4 regions of the Bacillus sp. DTU_2020_1000418_1_SI_GHA_SEK_038 genome follow, and region 2 is predicted to be linked to each of the others. Evidence: riboswitches for the same ligand, from Rfam matches in the RefSeq annotation. Region 2 holds a riboswitch; each other region holds the start of a gene.
What was found. Region 2 has a riboswitch for S-adenosylmethionine ahead of RRV45_RS18555 (O-acetylhomoserine aminocarboxypropyltransferase/cysteine synthase family protein). Riboswitches for the same ligand answer to the same signal wherever they lie in the genome.
Positions count from the first base shown of each region.

Region 1: it holds a riboswitch for S-adenosylmethionine, as region 2 does, so the genes downstream of both, RRV45_RS20275 (OsmC family protein) here and RRV45_RS18555 (O-acetylhomoserine aminocarboxypropyltransferase/cysteine synthase family protein) in region 2, are expected to answer to the same signal.
Region 3: it holds a riboswitch for S-adenosylmethionine, as region 2 does, so the genes downstream of both, RRV45_RS20060 (homoserine dehydrogenase) here and RRV45_RS18555 (O-acetylhomoserine aminocarboxypropyltransferase/cysteine synthase family protein) in region 2, are expected to answer to the same signal.
Region 4: it holds a riboswitch for S-adenosylmethionine, as region 2 does, so the genes downstream of both, mtnW (2,3-diketo-5-methylthiopentyl-1-phosphate enolase) here and RRV45_RS18555 (O-acetylhomoserine aminocarboxypropyltransferase/cysteine synthase family protein) in region 2, are expected to answer to the same signal.

Region 1 is NZ_CP135435.1:4,081,288-4,086,582, forward strand. It holds gene RRV45_RS20265 (hypothetical protein) at 1-37, shown strand, start outside; gene RRV45_RS20270 (DUF7713 domain-containing protein) at 187-750, opposite strand; SAM riboswitch class I at 1,603-1,741, shown strand; gene RRV45_RS20275 (OsmC family protein) at 1,865-2,317, shown strand; gene RRV45_RS20280 (nucleoside hydrolase) at 3,249-4,163, opposite strand; gene RRV45_RS20285 (nucleoside hydrolase) at 4,192-5,139, opposite strand.
Region 2 is NZ_CP135435.1:3,707,600-3,712,894, forward strand. It holds gene RRV45_RS18540 (MetQ/NlpA family ABC transporter substrate-binding protein) at 1-755, opposite strand, end outside; gene RRV45_RS18545 (methionine ABC transporter permease) at 768-1,436, opposite strand; gene RRV45_RS18550 (methionine ABC transporter ATP-binding protein) at 1,429-2,460, opposite strand; SAM riboswitch class I at 2,587-2,692, opposite strand; gene RRV45_RS18555 (O-acetylhomoserine aminocarboxypropyltransferase/cysteine synthase family protein) at 2,837-4,153, opposite strand; SAM riboswitch class I at 4,271-4,370, opposite strand; gene RRV45_RS18560 (SCP2 sterol-binding domain-containing protein) at 4,463-4,792, opposite strand; gene RRV45_RS18565 (thioredoxin family protein) at 5,063-5,295, opposite strand, start outside.
Region 3 is NZ_CP135435.1:4,029,814-4,035,108, reverse strand. It holds gene RRV45_RS22145 (methyl-accepting chemotaxis protein) at 1-922, shown strand, start outside; gene RRV45_RS20060 (homoserine dehydrogenase) at 1,796-3,001, opposite strand; SAM riboswitch class I at 3,139-3,244, opposite strand; gene RRV45_RS20055 (hypothetical protein) at 3,386-3,637, shown strand; gene brnQ (branched-chain amino acid transport system II carrier protein) at 4,151-5,295, opposite strand, start outside.
Region 4 is NZ_CP135435.1:353,365-358,659, forward strand. It holds gene RRV45_RS01945 (bifunctional metallophosphatase/5'-nucleotidase) at 1-761, shown strand, start outside; gene RRV45_RS01950 (1,2-dihydroxy-3-keto-5-methylthiopentene dioxygenase) at 941-1,453, opposite strand; gene RRV45_RS01955 (methylthioribulose 1-phosphate dehydratase) at 1,469-2,092, opposite strand; gene RRV45_RS01960 (2-hydroxy-3-keto-5-methylthiopentenyl-1-phosphate phosphatase) at 2,089-2,754, opposite strand; gene mtnW (2,3-diketo-5-methylthiopentyl-1-phosphate enolase) at 2,751-3,974, opposite strand; SAM riboswitch class I at 4,061-4,166, opposite strand; SAM riboswitch class I at 4,371-4,522, shown strand; gene mtnK (S-methyl-5-thioribose kinase) at 4,602-5,295, shown strand, end outside.

The DNA.
Region 1 (5,295 bases), 370 kb from region 2:
CAAATTTACTGGTTTGTCAGCCAATTCCCGCAGGTAGTACCTAAATCTCTCTACATTGAAAAAGTCTTAATATAAGTGATATTTTCATATCGCACTTCCTAAAACTGAACATAAAAAAATAGACCTCTTGCAGATACTATAATGTATCTGTATTCCGTGATTCCTGAGTGTGATGTGTCTATTTTTTCAATCAACATCATCCGTTACATCATACATCTTTACTTTAATCTGAAAGCCCTCGTAAGTCATAAGCATCTTTCCAACTTCTTCCCATGCAAAAGGTTTTCCATCAATGATAATAAGGGGTACGCCGTCAGATGATTCATCATATTCAATAATGCCTGTGAACTGATCATGAATAATTGAATTGTATGCTTGTCCATTAGGGAATAGCTTTGACTTAACTTGTTGCATATGGATACCTTTTCGAGTCTTTTCAATTAGCTTAGTAAGTAATTCTGTCTGATTGGAATCCAATTCACCATGGATAGCAAATTTGTAACCATACTTTATGTCCTCCGCAGCCTCCAAGTAAAGCCCGACTGGATGCAGTCGCCTTTCCACATAGAAAGTTCTGCTTACACCTTGATAATCCTTCAATGAAAAGCTTTCTATCAACTGCTCTAGGTCTACCCCTAGCTCATCGGACATAATCTCGTTGTAGCAATTGTTACATAATCGCTTACTAGTTGCCCCGTCTTTCAATATGATTTTTACTTCATTCGTTCCGCAGCGCTCACACTTGTCCATATGCTCACCTATTTAGTTTTTCTTCTATTTTATCATAATGACAATTGGATTAGAAAAATGCAAAATTGCAATAGCATGTTCATTGCTTTGTACGCCAGCCTATCAAACACCCCTTTTCTTACAGGGAGCGTCAACCGTCCATCCGGTTTTTGTAGTTGCTAGATTGATATTATCATTTTCAATTCAAAAAATTAGCTAAATCCGATCATTTGCTCCGCGTTCTTTATTACCACATAGTAAAACCTTCAATTTATTCATACAACAAATTAAGCTTAAGATTGGCTTTATTGCACATTATCCTTCGAAGATTCATCTCCCCTTCAGAAAATACAAAATCACACAGAAAAAGGTACTCTAATCTATCAGTTCTGTAATCTAAGTTGTACCTAAGCCTGTTTAGGCCACTTAAACGACATATTGTTAGATAAAAACTTCACTTTGACAGAGAGGCTGAAGGTTTATCAGCCAAATTGGGCAGTTTGTCAGCCAGATTTTGAATTTGTCAGCCAATTCCAGGTAGTTGTCAGCCAAATTGACTGGTTTGTCAGCCAATTCCCACAGGTGGCACCTAAATCTCTCTACATTGCTTATATAAGTGAACTTTTCATGATCTCACTTCCAAAAATTACATCCCTGAACGTGGTAAAAAAATACAGGATTTCCTCCTGGAATAAAGTGAATAGGCGCATCTAGATTATTGTGCTTGATTACAATTAATATCCTAATAGACTTTTTTCCAAACCCTTTATCAACGCGGATCGGTACTAATTTCACAAAAAATAATTTGACTTAATTGAATTTTGTGATAATATAAATACAATAATTCCTATTGTTATACTACGAATTAAACTCTTTTTATCCAGATAGAGGGTGAGACTACCCCCGCGAACTCTCGGCATCCAGGTTTTAAAGCGAGGTCAGACATCACTCAGATTGCGAAGAACCCTGGTGCCAAATTCAGAAGAGTGGCTGCTCATTCCGAAGATAAGAAGGTGTTGGCAAAATGGCTTCACGTTTCGTAATGCACCCTTCTATTATCGTAAAGAAGAGTTGTCGTTTTTCCAAAGCTGTAAAGCAAGTAAATGAAATCCAAATTGGAAAGGGAGAGAAAAAGATGGCCATTTCAACATTTAAAGCAAAAACAGTTTTAAAAGAAAACGTATTAGTGGAAACAGAATCGAGAGGGCATAAAGTGATTGTGGATGAGCCAGCAACCTTAGGAGGAACTGATAAAGGAATGAATCCGGTGGAACTACTTCTGTCCGCTTTAGGTGCGTGCCAGTCAATCGTAGCGAGAACATATGCGAAGCAATTCAATATCGATCTTAAAAAGTTTTGGGTTGAATTAGAAGGAGATATTGACCTAGACGGGTTTTTTAACAAATCTGATGTAAGACCAGGATTCTTATCCATACTGTATACGTTTCATATCGAAACGGATGCCCCAGAAGATAAAGTCGAAGCATTTAAAGCATTCGTTGAAGATCATTGTCCTGTCGGCGACACGATTGCCAATCCTGTGAATCTTGTTTCTTCAAAAATGGTTGTTCATCAGCCTGTTAAATAAAATACGGCCGCAAAGATAAAAATACGAATATATAAACTAATAAGAGACACACAGGAAAATTAAATTCTTGTGTGTCTCTTTTAATATACGACTAATGTGAAACAGGATTTTCCCGGGCGTCACTGCGACGAAATGATCCTTTATTCCGCTAATACTTTTCAGGTCTCTATTAATCAAACGTTTAATTAAATCCCCTTAAATCCAGACAGGACAAGGGATTGAGACTGTTCAATCAAACGTTTGTTTAAAGGCCAGCTTGCACCGTGACAGGATCTCACTAAGTTTGTATCATAATAATTATTAAAATTTGGCCATTGCTTTAAATTGATATATAAATACGAACATACATATTAATCAAACGTTTAATTAAATCCACTCAAAGCCATACAGGACAAGGGATTGGGACTGTTCAATCAAACGTTTGTTTAAAGGCCATCTTGCACCGTGACAGGATCTCACTAAGTTTGTATCATAATAATTATTAAAATTTGGCCATTGCTTTAAATTGATATATAAATACGAACATACATATTAATCAAACGTTTAATTAAATCCCCTCAAAGCCAGGCAGGACAAGGGATTGGGACTGTTCAATCAAACGTTTGTTTAAAGGTCCTCTTGCATTGATCGCACAGGATCTCACTATGTTTGTATCATACTAATTATTAAAATTAGGCAATTACATATTAATCAAACGTTTAATTAAATCCACTCAAAGCCAGGCAGGACAAGGGATTGGGACTGTTTAATCAAACGATTAATTAGACCCTCTAGGTATAGATAATAGCAAAGGTCTATCTAACGATTGTTGAATATCTTCCCAGTATCACTGTGACCATTCGGTTAACGAAAAAAAGAACCCCCCAGAAAAGCGAATCAGTCCGCTTTTCTGGGGGATCTAGTGTTGGTATGTGGAAGAATTCAACTTAAATCATACAACTCTACTTAGAAAATGTTCCAAAAATCGATCGGCTTCTACTTCTGTACAGACGCGAATCTTAGGTTCACCTTCAGGATGACCGATGGTTCTCCCTACCTCTTCTCCTTCTAAAACAACCTTTACATTCATCGTTTCCGTCTTTACAAAGCTTGGATCAATGGCAACTCCCACGGCAAGTGGATCATGAAGACCACAACCGGCGATCCCTGGATAATATTTCTCATAATATCCGATATAAAACTCAGTCATATCCGCAAAAAAATGAGCCGTTTCTTTTCCAGTCTCACGCCATTCATTCACCCTTGATAGTGGCAATAATGTTTGCAAGGTTACATCTAATCCTACAAGAGTCACGTTTAAACCAGATGAGAAAACATAGTCAGCTGCTTCAGGGTCTGCGATGATATTCGCTTCAGCATACGCATTTACATTCCCTGGTACTTTTACAGCCCCACCCATCACAACGACCTCTTTAACGAGCGGGATGATTTCCGGTGCTTTTTGGATCGCTAAAGCAAGATTTGTCAGTGGTCCCACAGCAATGATCGTTATTTCATGCGGGCGATTTTTCACCTGTTCGATCATAAAATCCGGGGCAAATTGACTCATCGCTTGAGTCGTCGGTTCGTTCTTCAACGTATTGCCTATTCCATCCTCTCCATGGACATGTCTCGCCCAAACCTCTTTTTCGCCGCGCACGAATCGTTGAGCAGCCCCTTGATAAACAGGTATTCCCGCTCCTACTTTTTCCAGAACGGTAAGTGTATTACGAGTCGCTTCTTCTACGGGTACGTTACCGAAACAGGTCGTAAAACCAAGCAGCTCTAGTTCTGGAGAGTTTATGGAGTAAGACATCGCTAATGCATCATCAATTCCCGTATCAACATCAAATATAATCGGTTTCAAAACAAATCCCACCATTCAACAATTTAAATTATTTTTTAGTATAACTTTGAAGTGCCTCAGTGACCATATTCCAAAACTTCGCATGGTCTAGTTTCAAGGCAACATTGACATTTGGTTCACGGTCGGTTACACCGTGCATATCTACTAAGGTCATTCCGTAAGTATGAACCCCGGTTGTCTCCACATCCACACGCAACTTTTTCGTCTCAACAACAGAAGGATCGATACAATACGCTACACAACAAATATCATGTACAGGTGGATGTTCGAATCCAAATACCTCTAAATACGTTTTGCGGAAAAACACCAGTAGTTCGTTCACAAATTGCGCAACGGGATTGTCAATCGCAGCAATGCGTTCGCAAACCTCGTGAGTCGCTAAAGCTTGATGAGTAAGGTCAAGCCCCATCATCGTAATCGGAGCGCCACTCTCAAAAACAACCTTTGCAGCCTCCGCATCCACATAAATATTGAATTCTGCTGCTGGAGTCCAGTTGCCAAACGTTCCTCCACCCATGATGACAATTTCCTGTATTTTAGAAAGGATAGCCGGTTCACGTCTCATAGCCATCGCAATATTCGTTAGCGGGCCAGTAGGAACGAGTGTAATATCCCCATCTGATTCCATTAGCTTTCGAATAATAAAATCAACAGCATGTTCCTCTTCAATCGTTTTAGTAGCCTCTGGCAGGACCGGTCCGTCCATTCCGGAATCTCCATGAATATCGGGAGCAGTTTCGCGTTTTCTGACAAGCGGTTGACCGCTTCCTTGGAAAACAGGTACATCATACATGCCAGCAATCTCACAAACTTTTAGGGCATTCGCTGTTGTTTTCTCCACTTCAGCGTTCCCTGCTACAGTTGTAATACCGACTAATTCGATGTTTGGATTCCCTGCTGCGAGCAAAATAGCAATGGCATCATCATGACCTGGATCACAATCAAGAATAATTTTGCGTTTCTTGTTTTCTAGCATAGAAAAATACCGTCCTTTTCATTACTTTGTAAATGCCACACATAAAGAATCTACTATTTATTATGCTTTCATAGGGCATATATCAATCGAGCTAAAATGGTGATTTAAGAATAAAACCACTTGATTTCAATTTGCATATCCTCCCTTTTGATTGAA
Region 2 (5,295 bases):
CCATTACGTACAGTAATAATATTTACATATGGGGACTCACTGCCTTCGATAGCAATTGAATCCTCTAATGGATTTAAGCCTGCGTCAATCGCGAAGTTTGAGTTAATGACAACAGCATCACCTTCATTGTTGTTGAAAATTTGCGGTAATAATGAAGGCTCATAATCTGTATCAAATTGAACATTCTTTGGATTTTCAACAATGTCTTCGATTGTAGCTGCAGATTTATCAACGCCTTCTTTTAACTTTAAAAGACCTTCAGCTTCAAGAATAGCAAGGACACGGCCGTGGTCAGCTACTGAGTTACTAATAATAATATGTGCATTTTCAGGAAGTTCACTTAGATCTTTATATTTTTTAGAATAAACACCCATTGGCTCAATATGAACTCCGCCTGCATTAACAAAATCATAGTTATTTTCTTTAATTTGCAGCTCAAGATACGGAATATGCTGGAAGTAGTTTGCATCAATTTCTTTTGATTCTAAAGCTTTGTTAGGTAGAACATAATCCTGGAATGGGATAATTTCTAAATCAAACCCTTTTTCTTTTAAAAGAGGCTTTGCTTCTTCAAGAATTTCAGCATGCGGAACATTGGAAGCTCCAACTTTTAATGTTTTTACTTCTTCTGTTTTCTCGTCTTTCCCTGCATCACTTGCATTGCCGCTGTCTTTTTCTTCATTTTTTGTACCACATGCAGCAAGCACAAGTACTAAAGCAAATGTTAGTAAAAGTGATAACCATGTTTTTTTCATTTTAATCTCCCCTTATCGTTTGTCTAATTTATTTGTTATTAAATCACCAATAAATTGGATGATAAATACAATGATCAAAATAATGATTGTTGCCATAAGCGTTACGTCATTTCTCGTTCTTTGGAAACCTTCCAGATAAGCCAAGTTCCCAAGACCGCCAGCACCGATAACACCAGCCATCGCGGTATAACCTACTAAAGCAATTGCCGTAACGGTAATCCCTGAAACGAGTGCAGGCATCGATTCTGGTAATAGGACCTTAAAGATAATTGTGCTTGTTTTGGCACCCATTGATTTGGCTGCTTCAATAACACCTTTATCAATTTCCCTTAACCCAATTTCTACCATTCTTGCATAAAATGGCGCTGCCCCAATGATTAGTGCAGGTAGTGCCGCATTTTCACCTATCATCGACCCAATTAAGAAAATAGTAAATGGAATTAATAGCACAATTAAGATTAGGAAGGGAATGGATCTAAAAATGTTAACAATAGCACTGATAATTTTATTAATAAAATTATTCTCCCAAATATTGCCCTTCGAAGTTAGAAAAAGTAATAGACCTAGAATAATGCCAAGAATGAAAGTAGCAATGACCGAAATGCTCGTCATATATAATGTTTCTACAGTTGCTTCCCACATCTTATCCCATTTAACATTCGGAAACCATTCACTAAGCATTCGAAATCACCTCCACCCCGACCTGCTTGGCCTTGATGAAATCAATTGCTTTTAAAATTTCAGGCTTCTCCCCATCTAAATGGATAAAAAGTGTTCCATAAGAACCGTTTTGCGTTTGTGATATTTTCCCGTGAAGAATATTAACGGTTATATTAAAATCACGAATTAGATTCGTTATTAACGGCTGCTCAACGGACTTACCAACAAAGCTTAATTGGACAATTTGCCCGTGTGGATATAATTGAGTAATTTGTTCAATCGTTTCCTTCGTTTCATCTGGATCAGACTCTGTTATTTGATGAACGAAGCGCTTTGTAATTTGCTGCTGCGGATTTTTGAACACATCGATAACTGGTCCCAGCTCGACAATTCTTCCCTCTTCCATTACAGCCACGCGATGACAGATTTTACGGATAACCTGCATTTCATGTGTGATGAGCACAATCGTTAAACCTAGACGCTCATTAATATCCACTAATAATTCTAGGATGGAATTAGTTGTTTCTGGATCTAATGCAGATGTGGCTTCGTCACATAACAACACTTTCGGGTTGTTTGCCAATGCTCTGGCAATTCCGACACGCTGTTTTTGCCCTCCGCTCAGCTGAGAGGGATAAGCATCCTCTCTTCCATCGAGACCAACAAGCTTAATGAGTTCATCCACACGTTTTAATCGTTCCTCTTTGGCAACACCCGCAATTTCAAGTGGAAATGCAATATTTTGCCGAACAGTTCTAGACCAAAGCAGGTTGAAATGCTGGAATATCATACTGATATCCTGTCTAGCTTTCCTTAAGTTCTTGCCTTTTATATGTGAAACTTCATTATTAGCTACAACAACATTTCCGCTTGATGGTATTTCAAGTCCATTTAGCATGCGGATTAATGTACTTTTCCCAGCACCGCTATAGCCAATAACACCAAAGATTTCTCCCTCGTTAACTTCTAAATTAACGTTGTCTACTGCGGTGACTTGACCCTGCTTAGAAGCATATATCTTTTGTACATTTTTGATTGAGATCATAATTGCTCACCCTCTCTAAATCCCATTTACAATATCATAATAGATGAATAAAGAGAAATAGTAATGCTATAAAAAAGAAAAATGCCTTTCTGTTATGAGCAGAAAGGCATAATGAATTTATCCTTCCCCTCATCTTCCAAAGCAAATCTGCTTTGTGTGAATTGGCACCATTTCATAAAATGACGGTTGCCGGGTTTCATCGGGCACATCCCTCCACCTCTCTTGATAAGAGCATTACATCTATATTCAATTAACACTTTACTTTAATTAAGCATTCTTATATTCACGATTGATATCGTATCATGGGATAAAGATAGCGTCAACGGTAAAAATTTGGAATTATATATCTTTTTACTCATGAAAAAACCTTAATTAATTATTCTTTTACTAATAGCGAGGCAATCCCTGTTGCTGCCTCAATTGCTTGCTCTAAATCTTCAATAAGGTCCTCAGCATTTTCAATTCCGATTGATAGACGAACTAGATCCTCAGGAACACCTGCAGCCTTCAGCCCTTCTGTATCAAGCTGCTGATGCGTTGTACTTGCCGGGTGAATAACTAAGCTTTTCGCATCGCCAACGTTTGCAACATGTGCCCACAGCTCAAGATTATTAATGAAAGCCGCTCCTGCTTCTCTTCCGCCTTCGATTCCAAATACGACTACAGAACCTGCGCCCTTCGGCAAATACTTATCCGCTAATACTTTATCCGGATGATTGTCACTTCCAGGATACAGGACCCAATTAATAGCTGGATGAGCTTCTAAGTACTCTACTACTTTCTTAGTATTGGCAATATGCTCCTTCATCCGCACATGAAGTGTTTCAAGTCCAAGTGTAAATTGGAAGGCATTTTGCGGGCTTAATGCAGGACCAAAGTCTCTAAGAAGTTGAACTCTAGCTTTAATAATATAGGCAACCGCACCTAATGCCTCACTATACACAAGGTTATTGTAGCTTGGGTCTGGCTGAGTGAATCCAGGGAACTTAGGAGAATTCCAATCGAACTTTCCGCCGTCTACAATGATTCCTCCAGTTGTTGTTCCATTTCCCAGCAGCCATTTTGTAGCGGAGTGGACGACAATATCTGCTCCGTATTCTATCGGTCTGCATAAATATGGAGTCGCGAATGTATTATCAATAATTAGTGGAACCCCATTCTCATGTGAGATTTCCGCTACCTTTTCGATATCTAACACCTTTAAGCTTGGGTTTCCAATCGTTTCAGCAAAGACAGCCTTCGTTTTTTCCGTAATGGCATTTCGGAAGTTTTCAGGATCTTCGGGATCTACAAATTTCACTTTAATGCCGTATTTCGGCAATGTCACAGCAAACAGATTATAAGTTCCCCCGTATAGGTTAGAGGCTGAAACAATTTCATCCCCAGATTCAGCAATATTCAGAATCGCTAGTGTAATGGCGGCCATTCCGCTAGCAACCGCTAAGGCACCAACTCCCCCTTCTAACAGGGCAACTCTTTCTTCAAAGACTGTAGTAGTTGGGTTGTGAATACGAGTATAAATGTACCCAGATTCCTTCAAGCCAAATAAATTAGCTGCATGTTCCGTGTCTTTAAATTGGTAAGCATTGTTTTGGTAAATTGGCACAGCTCTTGCTCCTGTTACAGGATCCGGCTGTAATCCCCCATGTACACCTAATGTTTCAAATCGATAGTTTTTTTGTTTTTCTGACATGTTTCTTCTCTCCTTTTTAATCTGCAATAGTTTGCATTTTTTTGATTTGCTGATTCCTTTTGCTTAAAAGAAGAATTTAAAAAACCCTCTTCGCAAGAAGAGGGTTGATATCATCTCTTCTTATCTATCAGAGCAAATGCTCTGCTGGAATTGGCACCGCGTAAATACCGGTTGCCGGGCTTCGTAGGGCCAGTCCCTCCACCTCTCTTGATAAGAATATTTAATTGTAATGATCAAGTTATTAAAGTGATACTATCATATAGATTTTATGCAGTCAAGGTATATTTTAGAAATTTCAGATTTAAATAATTATTTTTTACAGAGAAAGAAAAGAGATTCTAACAGTAATAGCCTACGGAATGTCGAGTCAACGGATACCTTCTTCCACCTTATCGCCTCTCTCAACTTTTCTCTTCCCGTTAAAATGGCATGAATACTTTCTTTAGATCCTGAAATGATTGCATCAAATTGTTGTTTCTGATCGTCAGAATTAATGGAAATATGGCCTTCCCGAAATATTAATGGAATCTCTAAATCTCCGGATTTTATACAAATTGAAAAAGAGGAGTCTGCCAGCAATGTCTGTAAATGCGACTTACTCTTAACTTCTTCAATAAAAACAACTGCCATATTTTCCATTTCCTTCACCTCTAAAAACGAACAGATTATTTTTCTTCAGTATCTACATTCAACATAAGCAAGGACATCCCTCTTATTACTGTTCGACAAGATAAAAGCAAAAAAAAGACAATGCCTCGACTATTTTCAGCATTGTCTTTCATTTCCCGAGAAATACAACTTTTATTTTCATATATTAAACCGTTTTTATGGTGGATACTTCTTTTTTTGTCTTATTATGGTTTATGAAAAACTAAATAATAAAATGCCAGGTGTTATTAACCTGACATTTTAAAGGAAACTTTTCATTTTATCTAGTAGGTAGGGAACTGAGTGGAAAGCGTATATTTTTTCTTGGATATTTCCATCTTTTACGATAATGAGGCAAGGCACACTTTCTATCCCAAGCACCTCGGAAAAAGCAGACAAATAATTTAAATCGGCTTTCCCAATTGGCTGTTCGGGCATAAGTTCTTCTATTACCGAAAGCATTTTACTCGCTAGCTGACACGTTCCGCATAATG
Region 3 (5,295 bases), 320 kb from region 2:
GTTCGTGAACTACTCAGTGAATAATGTGAAGGAATCGGCCGAAAGCTTAAGTGCCATATCAGAGGAAACGAATGCATCCAGTGAGGAAATTGCGGCGGCCATTACTGAAGTAGCCAAGGGTGCCACAACTGCGGCACAAGAGGCGGAGGCGGCTAATCAATTATCCGAACATTTAAGTAATAAAATTAATGAAATTAGTGCACATGCCACAGACATGACTAATCTAGCAGAAAAAGCGGATGAAATGAATCAGTCGGGTATTCACCAAGTAAATCATTTAAAGGGTTCATTTACTGAATCACATAAATACCTTGATTCAATGGAAGAAGTCATTCATGATCTTGAGGAAAAAATTCAACAAATTGAGCTCGTGATTAAAACGATTACCGACATTAGCTCTCAAACAAACCTGCTTGCATTAAATGCTAGCATTGAAGCCGCACGAGCGGGTGAACATGGCAAGGGATTTGCTGTTGTTGCTGAGGAGGTTAGAAAGCTAGCTGAACAATCGGTAGTGGCAACAGATGAAGTGAAACAGACGATTACAACCATCCAGAGTGGAGCACTTCTTGCTGTTGAATCCATGAACAAAACGAAGGAAAACTTCTCCCAGCAGGCAGATGCCGTCAACACAACAGAGTCAAGCTTCCATTCTATTTCGGAAATTGTCGAGAAATTAAGGCAGTCGATTTTCCAAGTTCATGATGAAATGGACCATATTGCCGTAGGGAAAGCGGACGTTCTAAACAGTATTCATTCAATGGCTGCGATGGCTGAGCAATCAGCGGCCGCCTGTGAAGAAGTCAGTGCCTCAACGGACGAGCAGGTCACAGCCATTCAGTCCGTAGCCGAATCAGCAGAACAATTGACAGAACTGAGTGACGAGCTTCAAAAGGCAGTGGCTAAATTTAAGCTGGAGTAGGTAGGGTACAGGGATAGTCACTCTTTGAAAAGATTTTGTTGGGGAACTTTGTAAATCGCATACTAATTAGATGGCCAAATCGGATACTGATTTGGCCTTATTTTTTTAGCATTAACATCGAATAAAAATAAGGCACCTGAAATAAATCTCCTTGTCTATCTGAGCTTGGCGGACAGCAGTTCCGTTATATGCGGTAAAAGGGGCTAATACTGTATGCTTGAGGACATAGGTTCCGTTATTCGCTAAAAAAGCACCGGTTTCCTTATGTTTTTTCGTAAATAACGCACTCGGTGTCCGCTTAGCCCTTCAATTAGCGCCATTTAATGAAAATAACGGATTCACAATGTCCGCATTAATTTCTCTCACTACACAAATACAAAGTCTTCAATTATTATTTTACAAACTTGTATCTATTCTATATGTTTATTAATTTTTCCCTATATAATCGAAACTACTTCCTTTGAGTAGTCTCTTATTTTATAAAGATAAAAATGTTCTTAATCAAACGATTGATTAAACAGCCGAAAACGCTTGCCGCACAAGGGCTGTAGGCACTTTAATTAGACGTTTGATTAATATGTATGTTCGTATTGGTTTCCCATTCCCAAAATCCTGGGGAAGGGTGTTAATCAAACGCTTGATTAAACAGCCTCAAACGCTTGCCGCACAAGGGCTGTAGGCACTTTAATTAAAACGTTTGATTAATATGTATGTTCGTACTTGGCTTCCATTCCCAACAACCTGCTGTGATTGGCTGACAAACTTTCAACTCCTCTGTCAAAGTGTTATTTCATCTCACTAAACAAGAAAAAATTTAAGGAGGAAATGAATAAACTTTTTTCCTCCTGTTTTTCATTCAAAATTCATCTATTGCTAACTCAAAACCACTTCCCTAAACGCCACCTCTCCCAGAATTTGATAGACATGTACATTCGGCAAATGAATAGCATACATGGTCTCCTCTGGTGCCCGGACGATTAGCACGTTCGGATGAATTCTTTCAATCACTTGTATAGGGGTTGGCAGAGTCGTGGCATTTACATCCCCACCGATTGCCCAAAAAGAAAGAGTAGAAGCCTCATTTCCTTCTAGGTTTTGTTCGGTATATGGCCGAGTTACGCTTTTTGTATGAATATGTGCCAAGTCCTCGATCATCGCGCTTGCTGTTGGAAGCATTCCTGCTCCCGGGCCTTGTAGGCTAATATTCCCAACAATATCCCCATTAATGGAAACAGCATTTTGGACACCTTCCACATGGTAAAAGGGATGCTGTTCATTCACAAGCACAGGCTTTACGGTGCATAGAATTCCACTAGCAGTCCGTTCAATCGAAGCGACATGCTTAAACCGAAAGCCTAATGATGAAAAAACTTCAATTTGTTCGGGTGTGATTCCCCGAATTCCCTCTCTGATCGACTCATCCCAGTTCGGCGCCTCCCCAAATGCAAGCTCACTTAAGATCACCGCTTTGTAGAAGGCGTCATAGCCGTCTACATCATTTGTCGGATCCGCTTCGGCATAGCCTTTTTCCTGAGCCAGCTTCAATGCTGATGCAAATGGTAAGTTTTCTTCTCTCATCTTTGTCAAAATAAAATTAGATGTGCCGTTAAGAATACCCTGGACTTTTTCGATGTTGTTGACATTTAGCAATTGCTTTAGTGTTTGGATCACAGGAATCCCGCCAGCGACCGTTGCTTCAAAGCCGAGTGAAACACCATATTCACTTGCTAAATGTTTTAATTGCCCGCCATGATGGGCAAACATTTCCTTGTTCGCCGTAATGACATGACAGCCCCGTTTAATCGCCTGCTGCAAGTAGGAAAAGCATGGCTCTTTTCCAACAATGGCATCAATCACAACATCAAGCTGCTCTAGTGTAATGATTTTTTCGAAATCGTCTGTTAAAAGAACATCTTCATCCGGATTAGTGTGTTTATTAATATTTTTCACAAGAATTCCAACAATCTTCACTTCTTTTCCAAAAAGGGCTTGGAGCTTCTTCTGATGTGATTTTACGGTCTGATAGACACCCTTCCCAACAGTGCCGTATCCTAATAATGCAATATGAATGGCTGACATGTATTCATTCCTCCTGTTATTGTTTTTCGATTTGTTAACTGGTGAGCGGGCAACCCCACAGGTGAAAAAATAAAAAACCCCCTCTGCATATAAAGACAGAAGGGGAGCAAGAATGAAATTACAAAATCCGTTCCACCTTCTCATCTTCGGAATGTGATCATTCCTCTGAAATTGGCACCGTGCATGCGAATGCTGGTTGCCGAGGCTTCGCAGGGTCAGTCCCTCCACCTCTCTTGATAAGAAGATTAGCAATTATGAAATTATTTATAATCATATAGATTAAATGGAGCAACGTCAATACTTTAATTGGTTTGGCAATCGAATATGATTTGTAGAATATCTTTTTTTTCCGTGTATAATAGGTTAATAAAAGGAGGGATTTCAATGGCAAAAAAAATTGAGGGTATTGAAGCTGTAATCATAAAAAAAATACTAAATAAAAAGTCGAAAGCAGTAATAGATGTTGAAGGGGAAGTTTTTGTTATACAAAGATTAAAAGAAGATACGATTTTATCGGATATTGAAACAGACATTGAGCTAAAAGATATGCTTGAAAGAGCAGATAAAGATATATTGAATGGGAGACTTTATTCCTCAGATGAGTTATTGGAAGCAATTGAGAAGGGTGATATTTAAGTGGAATTGAAATGGACAGCAGAAGCAAGGAGCAGCTTCGCTCGAATAAATAGCCCCTATTTTAGTTCTATTGAGACAAAAGATTATAAAAAAAGATTGTTGATTAATATTCAAAATAAAATACTTTCGATTATGGAGTCTACGCCAGCGAATGAGCCCGAATGGCAAGGAAACTATAGGATTCTAGTCGATAAATATAAAGTGTACTATTCTTTTTCAAAGGATAGGAGAACTTGCTATATAAAAGGTTTTAAGCATCAACACCAGCTATGAAAATCCTCATAATCTCTACGTGTCTATCACCTCTCGAATAATCTTATTTCACAGTCATGTTTCACTTATCGTTTTGGATGACCATATAAAAATCTAAGCTTGATAGTTGATAATGCTGCAAGAGCCTATAAAAATGCGATCATCCCACTCGTCACCAATAGTATATTTCATGTTCCTGTCGATAAGAAAACCCCCTTCATAACAGAAGGAGGTACTCTATCGATAAAAATAAATGAGGTCCTAACTAGCCATCTCAATCATCGCGTCAGTTTCTTTCCTCGATTTAGCTACAATCAAGCCGATTACAAATCCGATAAGGCCTGTGATAATCCAGCCGGCGCCATTTTCAAATAAGGGGATGAATCCGAAGATATTGTTAATAGCTTCCGGTGCAATAATGCCATCCTTTAGAGCATCAAGAATGGCAACAAACCCAACGCCGATCATTGTTCCAATATAAACGGATTGATGACCTTTAAACAAATTATTTGTAAAGATTAAAACGATTAAAGCAATGGCTAAAGGATAGAGTAATAGTAAAATAGGTGATGCCATTGTCAAAATTTTGTTGAGACCAAAGTTTGTAATGATTAAGCTTAAAATGGAAAAGAGAATTAGCCACTTTTTATAAGAAATAGAAGGAACAATTCTTTCGAAATATTCGGAAACAGCTGCTAAACAGGCTACATTTGTTGTGACCCCAGTTAAGAATATAATAGTTCCGATGATATAAATTCCGATCTGCCCGAATAAAACTTTTGAGCCTTGTGCTAATACTTCGCCTCCGTTTTCCTTAAATCCAATAGCATCAACACTTGAAGCACCGATCCATGCCATTGAGATTTGTAGTCCGACCAAGCCGATAATGGTGACCATACCTGCCTTAATAAATAGCTTCGATACTTCCTTTTCAGACTTTATCCCTAAGGAACTGATTGATTTAATGAAAATTCCCCCAAATACAAATGCAGCGAGAACGTCCATTGTGTAGTATCCTTGTATAAACCCTTTCAAAAACGCATCAACGCTTTGAATATACTCTCCTTGAGGTTGTCCAATACTTCCCATTGGTGTAAAAATTGACTTTCCAATTAGTAATAATAACAATATTGCAAAAATTGGAGTGATTATTTTCCCAAGACGGTCGACAAATTTTGTTGTATTCCATGATAGCAGAATCGTTAGAAAAATAAATACGGCAGAGAAAATAAACAAATAAAGACTGCCGTTTGAGTTCGTTTGGACTAACGGTTTGATAGCGATTTCATAGACGACAGAAGTTGTTCTCGGGATGACATAAATCGGCCCAAGCGATAAAAATAGTAAAATTGAGAATATCGTAGCGAACACGGGGTGAACTCTTCCTGAAAGTTTTTCAACTGTTC
Region 4 (5,295 bases), 1.1 Mb from region 2:
AAGGTAAATGGGCTTTAAAAAGCTGCTCCTCACAGCTTATAGAGGTTGACCATTCTGTTCAAGCTGATCCTCACATATTGAAAATGACTGAAAAGTATGAGAAGGACACTCAAATTTGGCTTGATCAGCCAATTGCCAAAATAATAGGGGATATGACGATTTCCGATGCATTAGAAGTAAGATTAGGAGATCATCCGCTTATTGAATTTTTTAATCATGTGCAAATGGATGCATCAGGCGCAAGGATTTCCTCTACTGCTTTATTTGATAATCGCTCTCGTGGTTTTCAGGAACAGGTGACAATGAGGGACATCGTTTCTAATTATATTTATCCGAACACGTTGAAGGTCATTCGAATCACTGGGCAGGATATGAAGGATGCTTTGGAGATATGTGCATCTTATTTTATGCTCGATAAAGACGGTGAGATTCAGGTTAATCCTGCCTTTGCTGAACCGAAGCCCCAACACTATAACTACGATATGTGGGAAGGAATTGAGTATGAGTTTGATATAAGAAACCCTATTGGGGAGCGGGTCGTTAAATTAAGTATTAAGGGAGATCCTGTCCAGATGAAAGTTGAATATGATGTCGTCATGAACAACTATCGAGCCGGCGGGGGTGGCAACTACAATATGTTCAAAGATAAGCCCGTCATTAAAGAAATTCAAACAGATATGACAGAGTTAATCGCTAACTTTATGTTGAAAAGAAAAACGATTTATGCCTCCTGTGACCATAATTGGAAGGTTGTTCGGTGATTAATAACAGACTCGAACGTCCGCAAAAGTGCAGATCTCTTAAAATGCAATAATTAAGAAGTTGATATCAAGGTTTTAAACAATGTAAAGGGGTATCCAAAAGTTGAAAATATAACTTTCTGGACAGCCCCTAAAGCGATTAACCATATTTAATTACAATAGTGTTGAATTCTTTTCCTTTAGTAAACCGGTACCCAGCCTTCTTCTGTTACGAAAATACGGACAGCAACTACTTTTCGGTCGTCTGCGAGTGTGAAATAATGGCGAATATATTCTGGAACAGAGATTAAATCGCCAGGGTTTAAATGCACTTCAAAAAAGCGCTTATCTTTCCCTTGGATTACGAATACCCCGTGTCCGCTTGCGATAAAGCGAACTTCGTCATCTGTGTGATGATGTTCTTTTTGGAAGTTTTTTAATAGCTCGTCAAGATTAGGCGTTGTATCGGATAAAGAAATAACGTCAGCTGTTTTGTAGCCGCGGCGTGCTGAAATATCATCAATTTCAGCTTGAAAAGCACTTAAAATCTCAGCTTTTTCTTCAGCACTTAAATTGAATTTTTCACGAAGGTTATCTGGAAGTTTTTCAATATCCCATTGCTCATAAATAACTTCTTGCCCCTCTAAAAATGCTGCAACCTCGCTTTGCTCTACAATTACTTCATCTGTGCCTTGAATTGTGATTGTTGCCATTAGAATCTCCCTCTCCTATTTAATAGTTGATTTAGCATTAATCAATGCTAGTTGATATTGAAATAAAAATTCGCATGCTTCTAATAGTTTCTTAGCTTCAAAGCCATCTTTTCCCCAGACGGTAATGCCATGGTTTCTAATAAGGACGGCTCCTTTATCAGCATGAATATGCTCTTGGAACTCATCGGCTAAATTAGGGATATGCGCATGATTATGAATAATTGGGATGGTTAGCTCAGCATCCTCTTCCCAAAGATCAAAGGCCTTAATTAATTCTTGATATTGAAAGGTTACTTTTCCTTTTTCACCGTACAGCTCTGAGATGACATTGTTTGCAACTGTATGAACATGAAGACTGCAGCCCGCTGTAGTTTTTTGAAAAACAGCGCAGTGCAGCAAGGTTTCAGCAGATGGTTTAAGATGAGTTTCCTCAACAGCTTTGCCATCTCGGTCGACTAGCAGAAAATCTTCTAACGTTCTTTTTCTCTTATCTTTTCCGCTTGCTGTTACGAGAAACTGCAATGGTTCAGTGTGAACCTTGATGGCCAGATTACCGCTCGTTCCCATAAACCAGTCCCTTGAAGCCAATTCATCCTTAATATCAGCTAATTCATTCCATTTGGATACGAGTGTACTCATACTTTCACATCCAATCTAGATTCAATGATATGGATACAGTCTTGGAAACGTTCGAAAGGCTCGTAAGGAATATTCAATTCCTTGCACTTTTCAATGAGGAAATCTCTGGCAATCACAATATCTGCAAGCTTAGCAGCTTGAAGATCTGTAATTGAATCCCCAATAACGATTCTAGTGTTTTCCTCCGAAGCTAACTGACGAATAATGGAGGGCTTACAGCAGCCACAGCCCTTGCTTGAACAGTTATCATCACACTCATAAGGAAAGACAATTTGAATGTTCTCACTTGAAAAATCAGCTTTATTGCAATAAATTTTTTCAAATGGTCCGAAGGGTTCAAGAACAGGATACACGAAAAAGTCAATTCCACCGCTCACGATATAAAGCGGAATATTTGCCTCTCTAGTAAACTGAACGAATTCAGCAAAGCCTTCTCGTATCACTGCATCCTTCAGTACAAATGAGATAATTTCATCTTTTTTAGAAGAGGGAAGAAGCGAGAACAGCTTGCCGACCCCTTCCTGAATGGAAACCTTTTGACTTAATATATCATCCTTGATGGCGTCCCATTCCGGCGGAGCGAATTCTTTCATAATGTTGATGATATTATCTTTATTCGTAATAGTCCCATCAAAGTCGCAGAAAATCACTGGATTCTTCATTTTGAACCTCCCCATAACTCTAGGGCTATTTTCAATTCTTGGTGTTCTTCTGCAGCGTTGGCCAAATTTTTACCTGCTAGAACAGCGTCAACCGCCTGTCTAAAGGCCTTTCCACCGCCTGCTGCTCCGTGAGGGTGACCGTGAACGCCGCCTCCAGCGTTGATTACGCAATCTTTTCCATAGTCGTCCATTAACAGAGGCACTAGCCCAGGATGAATTCCTGCAGATGGTACTGGAAACGCCCGTTTTACTGCGGATTCTTCAGTCAGGTTCTCACCGATTGCTAATGCTGCACTCTTTTCAAGAGCAACACTGCCATACGGAGAAGGGAATAAGGAAAAGTCAGCACCCGCATATCGTGTTAGCTTGCCAAGTACAAGCTGACTTGCTACCCCGTAAAAAGCAGAAGAGGTGAAGGCTCCGCTATAAGCTGGATGTGCCATAAGCGGGAGTTGAACTTCCTGATCCTCCGCGATTTCCTGCAGAACATCCAGACCATAAGTATGAACATTAAATAAAAGGGCATCTGCACCAAGCTCACGGGCTCTTTTCGCTTTAACCCTTAATTCAGAAGTCCGGCCTGTCAAGTTTACAGCATAAAGAGTACGATGACCTGTTTCCTCATAGACCTGCCGCAAAACATCTTTACTTCTTAAAATACGTTGCTCGAAAGGTGTTAACGGATTATCAAAAAGGATTTCATCATCCTTCACAAGATCCACTCCGCCAAGAGCCTGTTCCCTCAATTGAGCGGTCAAATAATCGATGTCTCTTCCAATAACTCCCTTGAAAATGCTCATAGTCAGTGGTCGATCATAAACATTTAAAGTTTTCCGAATGCCTTCAATTCCGAACCGTGGGCCAGGAAAGCTGCTTAATAGTTCCGAGCTAAACTCTAAATCAAGTAATTTGACCTCACCGTCTAAGGAAAGCTTCCCGAACACCGTTGTTAAAATAGCTGGTAGATCAGCTGAAAAATTCGCACTTGGATAAGCAATTTTTACTTTGCTTAAAATATCATTTTGTTTAACAGGGTGGCGCGTGTCCGAGAATTCCTCGACAGAGATGACGCGTCCTTTATGTTTCTTCAACTGCTCCTGCTCAAGCAGCGGCAAATCTGTCCATGAACCGATCGTTAAGCCAAGTGCGATCCCCTCCGCTTTTTTCTCAAAGGATCCTGGCTTGCCAAATAGCTGATAGGTAGCGATGATTTCACTCATGTTGGTTCATCCTCCTTGTAAAATTAAAATTCTCTATAAAATAAATAAAACCTCTTCAAATAAGAAGAGGTCAATAGACAAACATCTTCTTATTTCTCAGCATGAAAGCTGCAAGAATTAGCACCGTGTCAAATCATTTGATCGGTTGCCGGGTTTCATAGGGCTCGTCCCTCCACCTGCTCTTAATAAGAAAAATATATTCAATTAATTTACGATTCAAAAGTAACTGCCTTTTATTATTGCACCGCTTAAAAATTCTGTCAATACAGTTTGTGTGATTATTTTTTCTATTAGGAGTGTTGTAAAGTGAAAAAACAATTCAGAAAAAAGTGTTGACACTTTCAAAAACAGGTGCTAACATTCATTTCAAGCAAACTAACGTGAATATGTTAAATACTCTTATCATGAGCAGGCAGAGGGATTTGGCCCGATGAAGCCCAGCAACCGACCGTAATACCGTTGTGAAACGGGGCGCTATTAGCGCCGGGATTTTCCCGCAAGGCACGGTGCTAATTCCAACGGAAAGGAAACTTTCTGAGAGATGAGAGGCAGAGAATTTGTATTCGTAAGCCTCTTTCGTGATGAGAAAGAGGCTTTTTATTATTTTCATAGATAGGGTGAGAAAAGATGACAATTTTAGAAAAGAAACAGTATGAGCCGTTGACTGATGAGACAGCGGTGAAGCTTGCGAAAGAGCTAAATCTATTTTCTGAAGGTTCAGTATTGAACTGTCGCGAAATTGGTGATGGCAATCTGAATTATGTATTCCATATAACTGACTCAATAAATGAAAAAGGCGTTATTATCAAGCAAGCTCTCCCTTATGCAAAGGTAGTGGGGGAAAGCTGGCCGCTCACATTAAAGCGGGCAACGATCGAAACGAATGCGCTGAAAAAGCATGGTGAGTTTGTTCCCCAGCTTGTTCCGGAGGTTTATCATGCAAATGAAGACCTTGCCATTACGGTTATGGAAGATTTGTCGCACTTAACGATTGCTCGTGAGGGACTTATTAAAGGGGAATCTTATCCAAAGCTATCAAGCGATATTGGTGAATATTTAGCAAGAACACTATTTTCAACATCGGATTTTGCTTTGCATCCATTTGAGAAAAAACGTTTAGCAGTCGAATTTTCAAATCCAGAGCTTTGCAAGATTACAGAAGATCTCATTTTTACCGATCCATTCTTCGACCATGAGACCAATGATTTCGAACCGGAATTGCGTGAGGATGTAGAGGCCATTTGGAATAATAGCCTTTTGAAGCTTGAAGCGGCTAAGTTAAAGATAAGTTTTTTAACTGAAGCAGAAGCGTTATTACATG